DNA from 3 places in the Solibacillus ferritrahens genome. Region 1 is predicted to be linked to each of the others. Evidence: riboswitches for the same ligand, from Rfam matches in the RefSeq annotation. Region 1 holds a riboswitch; each other region holds the start of a gene.
What was found. A riboswitch is a leader RNA that binds a small molecule or an ion and turns the genes downstream of it on or off. The one in region 1 is predicted to bind thiamine pyrophosphate.
Positions count from the first base shown of each region.

Region 2: it holds a riboswitch for thiamine pyrophosphate, as region 1 does, so the genes downstream of both, tenA (thiaminase II) here and thiD (bifunctional hydroxymethylpyrimidine kinase/phosphomethylpyrimidine kinase) in region 1, are expected to answer to the same signal.
Region 3: it holds a riboswitch for thiamine pyrophosphate, as region 1 does, so the genes downstream of both, thiT (energy-coupled thiamine transporter ThiT) here and thiD (bifunctional hydroxymethylpyrimidine kinase/phosphomethylpyrimidine kinase) in region 1, are expected to answer to the same signal.

Region 1 is NZ_JAXCLE010000007.1:152,866-157,140, reverse strand. Features, by position in the region: gene SNE38_RS09225 (cell wall hydrolase) at 81-521, opposite strand; gene SNE38_RS09220 (LysM peptidoglycan-binding domain-containing protein) at 692-1,981, shown strand; TPP riboswitch at 2,151-2,249, shown strand; gene thiD (bifunctional hydroxymethylpyrimidine kinase/phosphomethylpyrimidine kinase) at 2,338-3,150, shown strand; gene SNE38_RS09210 (bifunctional 2',3'-cyclic-nucleotide 2'-phosphodiesterase/3'-nucleotidase) at 3,329-4,275, shown strand, end outside.
Region 2 is NZ_JAXCLE010000023.1:4,827-9,101, forward strand. Features, by position in the region: gene thiO (glycine oxidase ThiO) at 1-736, opposite strand, end outside; gene SNE38_RS16930 (thiamine phosphate synthase) at 720-1,328, opposite strand; gene tenA (thiaminase II) at 1,352-2,044, opposite strand; TPP riboswitch at 2,117-2,215, opposite strand; TPP riboswitch at 2,269-2,367, opposite strand; gene SNE38_RS16940 (M14 family zinc carboxypeptidase) at 2,435-3,610, opposite strand; gene SNE38_RS16945 (efflux RND transporter permease subunit) at 3,711-4,275, opposite strand, start outside.
Region 3 is NZ_JAXCLE010000005.1:167,818-172,092, reverse strand. Features, by position in the region: gene SNE38_RS07110 (polyphosphate kinase 2 family protein) at 66-890, opposite strand; gene map (type I methionyl aminopeptidase) at 1,063-1,815, opposite strand; gene thiT (energy-coupled thiamine transporter ThiT) at 2,031-2,591, opposite strand; TPP riboswitch at 2,705-2,813, opposite strand; gene SNE38_RS07095 (DUF4870 domain-containing protein) at 2,931-3,257, shown strand; gene SNE38_RS07090 (hypothetical protein) at 3,327-3,458, shown strand; gene SNE38_RS07085 (SMC family ATPase) at 3,516-4,275, opposite strand, start outside.

The DNA.
Region 1 (4,275 bases):
AATTATCACTTTCTTTTCAAAATAAAAAAAGAGCCTTATTTATTTTAAAAGGCTCTCTAATGATTTAGCGATAGGAAAATCTATCCTATATATACACTTTCACATGTTCCGGCTACAGGTTCATAGAAGCAATGTTGTTTAAATTGCCCTGTAAATGGTTGCCCATACCATGTCGGAGGACATTCACCAGACGGATTAAAATACCACAGGGCATATTTTGCAGGATGTTCTCTCCAATAATCTAAAGCTTGTCGCGCCAATCTTTGTTCAGTAGGTCGTGCTCGCTGATAAAACATATTCCCTTTTTGAACAGCTTCAAATGAATAGTTATTTCCTTGTACTTGATAAATGACTTGTTCAATTGTCCTTACATCATTAAAGTCTAAGCAAGAAGCCACTGCACGATTGACAATGACATTCCCAACATATAACATCCCCTGTTTTCCTTCACCTTCAGCCTCAGCTCGCATCATTCTTGCCATCAAATCGACATCTGCGTCTCGATATTTTACTCTTGGCATTTTTTCACCTCACATTTATAGTATGAAAAAGTTTGCTAGGATGCGCATATCTTAATTAGTTTTGTATAAAAATTATTTCAAAAAGTACTCTTATTCATTTATGACTTTTTCTCTCGCATTAATAGAGCATTAAGTTCATAAATTAGTATATAGAAAAAGGAGGACCGACAATTCAAATTCATGTTGTACAGCCAGGAGAATCGCTATGGGGAATTGCGCAAGCTTATGGAACGACGATACAGAATATTGTGGATGCCAATCAAATTCCCGAGCCTAATCGCTTAGTTGTAGGGCAAGCGCTTGTGATTCCAGTAAATGGTCAATATTATATTGTTCAACCGGGGGATAGCTTATGGTCAATAGGACAACGTTTTAATGTGAATTATTTGACACTTGCACAAGTAAATGGTTTATCGCCAAATGCATTATTAATGATTGGAACGCGTTTATATATTCCTCCCGCTGCGAAAACATCTGCTGAAATTTTCGCTTATGTTGAACCAAGAGGCGATGAAGTAAGTGAACTACTAGTAAATCAAGTGCGTGAAACGAGTCCCTATTTAACGTATTTAGCCCTATTCAGCTATGAAGCTGGACGGGATGGTTCATTAAAGGCGCCAGTAATTGCACCATTACCTAGTTTGGCGGCAGAAAATAATGCAAGTATTGCAATGGCGATAACGAATCTAGAAGATTATCAGTTCAGTAGTGAGCTAGCACGTGACATTTTTCAAAGTAAAGCAGTACAAAACTTACTTTTTGACAATATTATTGCAGAAGCAAAAAGAATTGGGAATGTGTCGGATATCCATTTTGATTTTGAGAGAATACCAGGTGATCAAAGGGAAGCCTATAATAATTTCTTGAGAAGTGCGGTAGAGCGTATGCATGCTGAAGGTTATACAGTTTCCACGGCACTGGCACCAAAATCGAGTGCGAATCAGCCAGGGGAATGGACGGTAGGTCATGATTATAGAGCTCATGGGGAAATAGTAGATTTTGTTATGCTAATGACATATGAGTGGGGGTATTCTGCAGGACCACCTCTGGCTGTCTCCCCGCTCCCTCAAGTTGAACAAGTAGTTCAATATGCTTTAACGGAAATTCCGGCAAATAAAATTTTACTTGGGCAAAATTTGTATGGGTATGATTGGACGTTACCTTTTGTGCAAGGGGGGGAATATGCAGAAGCATTAAGTCCACAGCGTGCAATTGAAATAGCCAAACGTTATAATGCTGCCATTCAATATGACTATACGGCACAGGCACCGTACTTTAACTATTATGATGAGCAAGGACGTTCACATATTGTATGGTTTGAAGATGCACGTTCCATCCAGGCAAAATTTAATTTAGTAAAAAGACTGAATTTACGGGGTGTCGGTTATTGGAAACTTGGTTTACCTTTCCCCCAAAACTGGCAACTTATCGGTTCAAACTTTAATGTCGTTAAGAAATAAAATAGGATTAAATAAAAACTCAGATGAAATGGTATATAGCTCATCTGAGTTTTTATAAGTGATGTGGCAATTTACAATCGTACTTTGCATTAGAAAGTATATTATGAATCTAAAATTTTACCATTTACTTGCCATGTAAATTTTATTCTGATACACTCGACGTAATTAAATGCATTTGCAGGGGGACACATTTGTGTTGAGAAGGTTAAAACCTGACCCTTAGAACCTGACCGTTAATACGGACGTAGGGAGCAAAGTACAATTATACATATGTACTTACTAAGACCCCGCGTATTTTACGTGGGGTCTTTCTTTTGCAGTGACACTTAATAATATTTTTATTAGGAGTGGTAAAAATGATTGCATGTACTATAGCAGGATCCGATAGTGGGGGCGGGGCTGGCATTCAAGCTGATTTAAAAACCTTTCAAGAGCTTCGAGTTTTCGGCACATCAGTGATTACAGCTTTAACGGCTCAAAACACAAAAGGGGTGCATGGAATCTATCCTGCTACTGCTGATTTTGTAAAGGATCAATTAAATGCAGTACTCGATGATTTTGATTTAAAAGCTGTTAAAACAGGTATGCTGTTTAATGCAGAAATCGTAGAAACAATTGTCTCGGTATTGGAATCTAAAGAAATACCACTTATTTTAGATCCAGTAATGATTGCAAAAGGCGGGGCTAGCTTATTGAAAGAGCAAGCAACAATAGCTTTAAAGGAAAAACTACTTCCGGTTGCAACGGTTTGTACACCGAATATACCCGAAGCAGAAGTATTGACCGGGCTTACGATCAAAACCGAAGAGGAAATTAAATTTGCAGGGGAATATTTATTAAATTTAGGTATGCAATGTGTAGTGATAAAAGGTGGTCATTTAGCGGGTAAGCATGCGATTGATACGGTGTTTATTCGAGGGGAAAAGCCTTTTAAAATGAAAACAGAAAGACTGAAAACAATTCATACACATGGAACAGGATGTACATTTTCAGCAGCAATTACCGCAGAAATTGCGAAAGGGAAACCATTAAAAACAGCGATCATTGAAGCAAAAAAGTTTGTTCAATTAGCGATTCGTTACCCACTGAATATTGGTCATGGATTTGGCCCTACAAACCATTTTGCCTACCAGGAGCACCGCGGAATTTGCGACGTGCAAGTAATTTAATTAATTTATTGAGTAAATTGTACCCGTTTCTTGAAGTGAATAACTTGTGGCATTTTTTTAACTCTCAAAAAGTACTACTTACCTCGATATAGTAATGTATCAATTTGCTCTTTTCTACTATTCTGGCAATTTAGTATGATGGACTTGTTGAACAATTTAGATAATAGGAGTGAAATAAATGTGGAAAAAACTTTCTGCTTCTGCCCTTACATTAACACTTTTAACTAGTGGAATGGCTGGAGTATCAGCGGCATCTACTTCCAACAATGAAGAAATGACACGTGGAGATTTTGTGAAGGCAGTCATTGATGCATTAGGGGTAGAAGTAGGTTCTGGACAATCCGTTCAATTCAAGGACGTACCCGATTCACTGAAGCCATATATTGAAAAGGCTGTGGAACTAAAGTTAATTAAAGGTAAAACACCGACGCAGTTTGCACCAAATGAAAAATTGACACGCACACATGCCTTCCTTATTGCAGCTAGGGGTATACCGGATGAAAAACAATATTCCGAAAATGTATTAAATCAATTTAAAGATGCGAATAAAATTGGATCTGGGAATCGTCAAGAGATGGCAAAGGCAGTAGAGTTAGGCTTATTAACAGGCTATGAAGACGGGACGATCAAACCGAATGAGTTTGTCACGAAAGTCCAAATGCAAAAGATTCTGCAGCGGTTTTTGGCGGAATATAACCCAGTTGAAGCAAATACGACCGTGGCATTGCGCATTTTAGGTACGACGGATATTCATACTAATATTATGAATTATGATTATTACAAAGATGCGCCAACGAATAGTTTAGGCTTGGCAAAAACTGCGTTGCTCATCGAAAAAGCTCGTGAGGAAAACCCGAATACAGTATTATTTGATAATGGAGATGCCATTCAAGGAACGCCTCTTGGCTCTTACATTCAATCCGTGAAAAAATTAAAAGAAGGAGAAGTCCATCCTTCTATTGCATCAATGATTGCGTTGGATTATGATGCTGCGACTTATGGCAATCATGAATTTAATTACGGCTTGGAATTTATTGATGAAGTAACAGATGATGCACCATTCCCGTATGTCAATGCGAATGTACGCAATGCTTTGACAAAAGAATTAAAGTATGAGCCGTATGT
Region 2 (4,275 bases), on a different contig from region 1:
ATTTATCATGAAAAATAGTATGTTTTAATAAAGTGCTTCTCCCTTCAACAGCAATACATTCCCCTTTGACCGGTGTTATTTGCTGCTCTATACCTAGCTGCTGAAAAAAGGGATTACTCCAAGCACCCGTAGCAATGACAACTCGTTTTGCTTTGATCATTCCTAGTGTTGTATCTATTTGAAAAGTATCCTGCTGCTTTTGAATCTTTAACACCTTTGTATGCTCAAAAATGGATGCACCGTAAACTTGTGCCCCTTTAAAAAAAGCCTGGCATACACGATACGGCAGTACACTAGTATCCTCTTCAATATAGGCAGCCCCTATTATATGCGGGGAAACATCGGGTTCTAGATTTTTTACTTCATTTGCTTCAAGCCATGTCACAGTAGGCAGTGCGAGTATTGTCCCTAATTCTTTCTTGTCACGTTCAGAAAAGGCCAGCTTTAAAATCCCTCCCTTTTTGCAGCCAATATCAATGCCACTTAGCCCGTATAGTTCATCCTGTATCTTCGAATAGAGCGCCTGACTGTATCTCGCAAAAGTGAAGAAGTCCTTTCCATCGCCCTCATATTCCGAATGTGCACCAAGCATACCCGCCGCTGCACTTGTCGCTTTTAGACCAATTCGACTTTCCTCAAGGACGGCTACCTCGACTTGATCCTTTGCTAAATAATAGGCAATCGCACTTCCAATAATCCCTCCGCCAATTACGACTACGTCATAGCTTGATTGCATCTTTAATGGCCTCCCTATATTGGTGTGCTGCTGCAAATGGATGCGTTGCCGAAAAAATACCGGACATAACCGCTATCCCATCTGCCTTAACATCTAGGAGTGCCTGTACTCGATCCACATGAATCCCACCAATCGCGAAGACGGGAATTTTTAAGTTCTTTTTCATTTCATGTATGGGAGAAAGACCGTTTGGAACCTTTCCTTTTTTACTGTTTGTTTCAAAGCAATGTCCATAAAGAACATAATCAGCCCCTTGCCGCTCTGCCTCCATGGCGCCCACATAATCATGAATCGATCTACCTATTCGAAGTTGTGGATATTGATCTTTAACCTGTTGTCCCGATAAGCCTCTCTCCGGTAAATGAATCGTTTGAATACCGTTGCTCAAGGCAATATCCAAATGACTATTTACGATGATTTTGTCTTTCGGGACAGCTCCCTTATCCAAATATTCCAGTAAAGTCACCACTTCTTTTGCTGTTTTTGTTTTTTCACGTATTTGGATATAATCCACGATTTGCTGAATTTGAATGATTTTTTGTGCTAATACTAAAATTGGCTGACTATCATCTGTTACTGCCATTAACTTCATATAACTACGCCCCTCCAGGATGTTTACAAGTTCGTAACATGCTCATTCCTATACACTTCCTGTTGCCAATCCTGACAAGTCCAGGACATTTCCCAAAACTGCCACTCATAATAGCAACTGCGCTTGAAATGGGCTGTCAATTCACGTTCATCATTTCCTGGCATCTGTGCAAATCGATTCATCATTTCCTTTTGTTTTTCAATTGTTTGTTCCATCTCAGCGGAGGCATATAAATCAATCCACTGCTGATACAACTTAACACCCGGTGTTGCTTTTCGTAATGCGGCTCCGATTTCCTGATATAACCACGGGCAAGGTAGTATCGCAGCGTATGCGTCGGCAATCATCCCTGTATAAAATGCTTGATACATGTGACTGACATAATTGTACGCTGCAGGTGCTGGTTCAAAATTACTGATTTCTTCAGGCGTAACCTGCAACTCATTAAAAGTCGAACGGTGTAGCTCTAACTCTGCTTCCCGGATAAAGTTCGCGGTTTCCAGGAAATAAGCTACATCCTCATCCTCATTAGCTTTTGCCGCCAGCATCGCAAGTAGTTTCATATAATGCTTTAAATAATATGAGTCCTGCAGCATATAAAATTTAAACTTTTCCAGCTCCAATGTTCCATCAGCAATACCTTGTACAAATGGATGCTTCAAACTGGCCTCCCAATAATATTCCGTTTGCTTTCTTACTTCTCCACAAAAATCCATCCTAATTCCTCCTTGGAGGCGTAAGCAAAAAAGGCACCTCTACGAAAAGTAGAGATGCCTAAAAAAGTGCATATGTACGCACTTATTGCTCCCTACGCCAGTATTAACTGTCAGGTTCTAAGGGTCAGGTTTTAACCTTCTCAACACAATTGTGTCCCCCCGCAATTAAAAAATTTGCAAAAGAAAAGCTCTCCAAAAAGATGGAGAGCGCCACGTACGATTATTAGCTTGTACATTTTGCTCCCTACGCCCGTGTTAACGGAACAGGTTCTAAGGGTCAGGTTTTACCTTCTCAACACTTACGTGTCCCCCTGCAAATTCATTTAATTACTACTAGTCTACTGATAATTCTGAATAAATGCAATGGTATTTTAAATTATTTCCTACTACCTACCATTTTCTCGCTTCATTCGCTACGTATAGTGCGACAGTTTTATTTTGCTTCCAAACATTGTTCCAGCGTTTCAGTGGTACCGAAGCTTCACCGGCATATGGTGCTATTTCAACCGTCATCGCAGGTCGGTCTTTAACTTTTGTGAAGTAGTCCTCAGAAGCTGCAATTGGTTCGTTTTTTGTTGTTACAGGCATCATTTTATAGCCTGTAATTGAAGAAACTCCCTTTACTAGCTTTTTCGTACGTTCAAATTGGTTCTTCGCTCGACTCCAATATATAATTTGACCGGATGAATGATAAGATACATAGGCTAAGTGATTGCCGCGATCAATCAGTCTTTTCATTGCAAGTGCTTCAGGCTCTGTATTCGGCGCTTTTCCTTTATATTCTTTATACGAAGGCTTTGTCATTTTAATTAATTGCCAGTTCACATTGAATTGACGGTTTAAATCGACACCATTTATATTTGCTTTCCAACGATTAAAATTGGAGCTCCCATTCATCGCTCTCAACTTGGCCATAGATGTTTTCACTTTTCCACCTTGTGAAAGTGTTACACCATCTGGGTTAACCATTGGTACAAACACAATACTTACCTCACTTAATATCGTTTTCACATCATATTTTTCTATCTTCGTGCCATTCACGTAGGCCTTTAAATATGTATCAATCATTTCCATCAGCACATTCGTCGTCATATGTTCCCGGCCATGAAATGCCGCATCAAATAAAACTTCCTTTTTACCAGTTCCGAGCTTTATTGAATAGATAGAGCGCCCTTCAACAGATTGTCCAATTTCCTGTAATTGCGTAAGTGAAGGATACATCAGGGAAATCATTTTTAACTTAGAGGCTATTTCATCAAATGTTAACATTTTTGAACCGTCAACTAATTGAGCATAGTGAACATCAGTTAAAGTAAGGAAAGCTGTTTTAGAAGAATTTCTTACGATACCTTGCTTCCCTTGTATCCCGGTTAATAAAAGCTTTTCCCCTTTTGCTACTCTTTTTAAAACAGCCCCATTCTTATCCTTTAGTTCCGTATCCTTTTTTGCGATTACTTGTACTGGGTACTTACCAAGGTCAATCTTTTCTGTAGCAGCATTTGTAGTCATTGGATGAAAAATGGCTGTTGCAAAAAATATAAAACTAAAAAGCAATATTTTTCTCATGAAATCCCTCCCGCTTAGGTCTTTAAAACTTAACTTCTTTACCCTTAACTGTACAATAAAAAACAGCCTGTAAGAATATTATTCCTACAGGCCGCCCATATTAATTGTCTTTTACATCTTTACGATTTTTCTTCAGCATTTTCGATAATACTTCATATACAATCGGAACGATGACTAATGTTAATACTGTTGATGATAATAAACCACCAATTACTGTTACGGCTAAGTCCTGAGATATTAGTCCGCCACCAGCACCACCGAATGCCATTGGTAACATCGCACCAATTGTTGCAATCGCGGTCATTAAAATTGGTCGTAAACGGGTTGCCCCAGCTTCCAATATTGCTTCACGCATATTCATACCTTCATGTTCCATACGGATAATACGGTCAACAAGTACGATAGCGTTCGTGACAACAATACCGATTAACATCAGTAATCCCATCATAACCGATACAGAAATTGTTTGGCCTGTCGCGAATAGCCCAATCCATGAACCGATCACAGTAAATGGTAATGAGAATAAAATCGCAAATGGTGCCAAACCTTCACCGAATGTTACAACTAAGATGAAGTATACAATGGCAATTGCTGCAATCATCGCTACCCCTAATTGAGTGAATGTTTCAGTCATATCAGCCGCAACACCACCTACACCAGTCGTA
Region 3 (4,275 bases), on a different contig from region 1:
GAAATAGCTTGAATAAGCTTTTCATTTAACTCACCTACATTTCACAGCCAAACTTATTTATCCGTTTATGACTTTTTCTTTTTTTGCTTTGGCTGTATTTCTATAAATTCAGGCAGTGTACTTTCTGCTGCTTGTTCATTATGATTTTCAAAAACATTAGTAAGTTGAAGACCCCGTTTTGTTATTTGATTCTCAATTTGAGCAACAGCTTCTTTTAGCACTTGTACTCGTGCATAAAATTTATCGTTGCCAGGAATTAAACACCAAGGGGCATTTTCTGTATTTGTTTTAGCAAACATCTCATCTGCCGCTTCTATATATAAATTAAACTTTTCACGATTTCGCCAATCTTCATCTGTTAGTTTCCATGATTTATACGGATCTTCCGCTCTTTCCATGAAACGCTTCAATTGCTCATCTGCATCTATATGAATCCAGAATTTAACTATAATATAATCTTCATCTGTTAATTGCTTTTCAAAACCATTAATTTCGTTATACGCCCGCTGCCATTCATGTTCTTTTGCAAAGCCTTCGATGCGTTCCACTAATACACGACCATACCAGGAACGGTCAAAGATGGCAATCTGTCCATGCTGGGGTAACTTCCTCCAAAATCGATGCATATAATGATAACGCATTTCGTGTGGCTGTGGTGCGGAAATTGGCGAAACGATTAATCCACGGGGATCAATGTGTTCTGTTAATCGCTTAATGGCCCCCCCTTTTCCTGCTGCATCCATTCCTTCAAATACGAAGATGAGACCGATTTTATTGTTGTATAAAAATTGCTGAATATTAAGCACTTCATACTGCAGCTCTTTCAATTGCTTTTTGTATAGCTTCTTATCCAATTTTAATGTTAGATCCAAATCATTTAGTTTCTTCATTCAACGGCCTCCTCTATTACGAATCCTTACATATATTTTACTTGAAAGTGTATGAAAATGGTAATTGTTGTTGTGATTTATTTGAATCGTTTGATTATTTTATGTTGATTTAAACACCCGCTAGAACAAAAGTAAAAAACGTGGCCGCATTATATGCTTCCACGTTTTCTAATTAGTCTTCTAATGTTGTTAAAATAATTGGTTTGTCTTTTGTTACAATAATTGAATGTTCAATTTGAGCGACTAATGATTTATCCGGAGTGACAAATGTCCAACCATCCCCAGATTCGACAATATGCTCTGCCTTTGCTGAAATGAATGGTTCTACTGCTAAAACCATCCCTTCCTTCATAATTGTTGTATCCCAGGCATCATAATAGTTTAATACGTGGTTTGGCTCTTCATGCAATGATTTTCCTAAACCATGCCCCGTTAAGTTCATAATAACCGTTAGGCCATGATCACGCGCTTCACGTTCAACTGCTTTACCAATTTGATTTAATTTTGAACCTGCTTTAACTTTTGTCATTGCACGTTCAAATGCTGATTTTGCTACAGCACAAAGCTTTTCTTTATCCTCGTAGCCTTCCCCGACAACGAAGGAAATACCAGTATCTGCAAAATACCCATCCAATGAACCTGATACGTCAATGTTGACAATATCGCCTTCTTGAATCACTTTACTACCTGGAATACCGTGTGCCACTTCATGATTCACTGAAATACAAGTATAGCCAGGGAAGTCATATTCACCTTTTGGACCTGAAATTGCGCCAGCCTCGGCAAACATTCGCCCTGCAATTTCATCCAATTCTTTTGTTGTCACGCCCGGTACTGTCGCCGCTTTCATCGCTTCACGAATTTCAGCACAAATACGTCCTATTTTTTTAAAAGCTTTGATTTCTTCTTGTGTTGTAACAATCATGTGTAACTTCCTTCCTCTAAACAATGTCTACCCTTAACTATAACATACTTAAAATCGGTTGTAAGTGTTCATTGTTTTTTTAAATGATGTGTTTAAATCCAGGAATTATGTGCAAAAATGAAGTATAGATTAGAGTACATTTATAATAAAAAAACAAACTAGATTTGAAGATGGCAATCCGCACTTCAAACCTAGTTCTATATTAATAATTAAACTTATTGTACTTTTTGCAATAAACGTGGTGCAGACGTGAATAATAAGATGGCAATAATAGCTGTAATAATTGTTGCTGGCAGCATGTAGGAACCGTTGTAAATAATGGAATACATCCATACGTTATCGTCGCCTGCAAATTCCTTAAAGAAGACAACTCCGGCAAGTAAGTGGCAAACGAATCGTAAAGATCCACCTAATAACGTACCTATTACAATGTAAAGCGCCATTTTTGTTTTATTTAGTGATTGCGTTGCTTGTAATAAAGGCTTTCTTATAATTGCCGCTAAACCTACTACAGTAAAAGCAAGACCATAATCAAGAATTGCCTGAAGCCAGTGGACAATATAAGCTCCAAACATCATCTGCATTATTCCGATTAGTAGGCCAGTTGCAAGACCTGCTGTTAACCCCCAACGAATTGCCATTAAAATAATAGGAACCATTACAAAGCTAATCGATCCACCTTGCGCCCACATTTTAAATGATATTTGATCCAGCACCAGTCCGACGGCAGCGAAAATCGCTATTTCCACCATCATAAGTAATCTCTTTTTGTCCATAACAATGCTCCTTTCCTTTTTCCGATGTAACAGAAGTGAAGAAGGAATAGAAATCCATCTGCAAAAATAAAAAAAACGATAATCAGGACAAAAGCCTGACTATCGTTTGAACAGTCGGTTTCTATCCACATCCCTACGCAAGTGCTAACTTACAGGTTCAAAGAGTCAGTGCAATTACGTGCACAATCTCAGCCGACTTACTCGGCTCCCCTTGTGGTACATCTAAATAAATATTGTTTGAACAAATTAATTGTATCGAATATTTTTCCAACTTTCAACAGACGATTTTTTTGTAACTAAATTCTAGACCGTTCGTATACATACAAAGGAGTGAATGAAATGGATCAATCAAAAGGATTAAGTGCATTAAGCTATTTAAGCTTTTACTTTGCACCCTCTATCTTGCCGTTCATTATATATGTTGTTTCAAAAGATGATTTTGTAAGGGAGCACTCGAAAAAGGCTTTTATTACCCAACTTATTCCGATTGCTTTTGGTGTTTTGTATATTATTTACTTTTTTATTTCGCTATTTTTGACTCATGAAACTTTGGCGATACAGGATTTCTTTGTAAGTTCGCATTTTATTGCCCTTGTTGCTTTACTGATTATCTTTTCAATTACGGGAATTTGGAATTTAGTGAAAGCTATTAAAGTTTTACGTTAATGTTTATGAAAGCTCCTTAATTGGGTATATTTCTTATACGAAATGATATTCGTTAAGGAGTGTATACGTATGAAACTAAACAAACTTGTTAAAACAGCAATTAAATTCGGTCCAATACTTTATCCCATCATAAAAAAAATGATGGATAAAAAATCTACTCCGCAACGTGCAACAACTACACGACGAGCTACAAAGCGTTAACACAAAAACACATTTCACTCAGTCTTTCGTGTGAAATGTGTTTTTTTGTACAATCATTTATTTAATAATAATTTCTGTTTTACTATAGCCTTCTTTTAGCTTTTGTACTTGTAAAATGGCCGGCATCGCTGCTTTAAGTTCCGCGACATGTGAAATGACACCGATTAAGCGACCCGTTTGCTGTAGGTCAATTAAAATATCGATAGCGCGTCGTAATGCTTCTTCATCCAACGTACCGAAGCCTTCATCGATGAACATAGTATCAATATGCACACTGCCCTGAACACTTTGAATAACATCCGCCATTCCTAAAGCTAGTGAAAGCGAAGCATTGAATTTTTCACCTCCGGATAATGTTTTAACATCGCGTGTTTGCCCAGTGTTGCTATCATATACATCAATACTTAACCCGCTTTGTGCATTTCCTTCTTTACGACCCGTTGACTTTAAAAAATACTGACCATTTGATAAAACACGTAGTCTTTCATTTGCAGCTTGTGTTACTTTTTCTAAATAGCCTATTTGCGCAAATCGTTCAAAAGAAATTTTCGCTTCATTCTGTCCACGAATTAAATCATATACATGTTCGACTTGCATTAATTTTTCTTTATAATCTTCTATTTGTCGAGCTGATTTTTCAAGCTTTTCTAAAGTTTCCCCACACTGTAATGCGTAAGAATGGACTAATTTCACTTCTGAATATTGGGCTTCTATTTGCTCATTAAGCAGCGAAATCTGTTGCTCAATAGCCTTCAAATCCACCAATTCTTTTCCCTCTAACATTTGTTGTTCTTCTGCAATTTGCACTGTTAAAGTA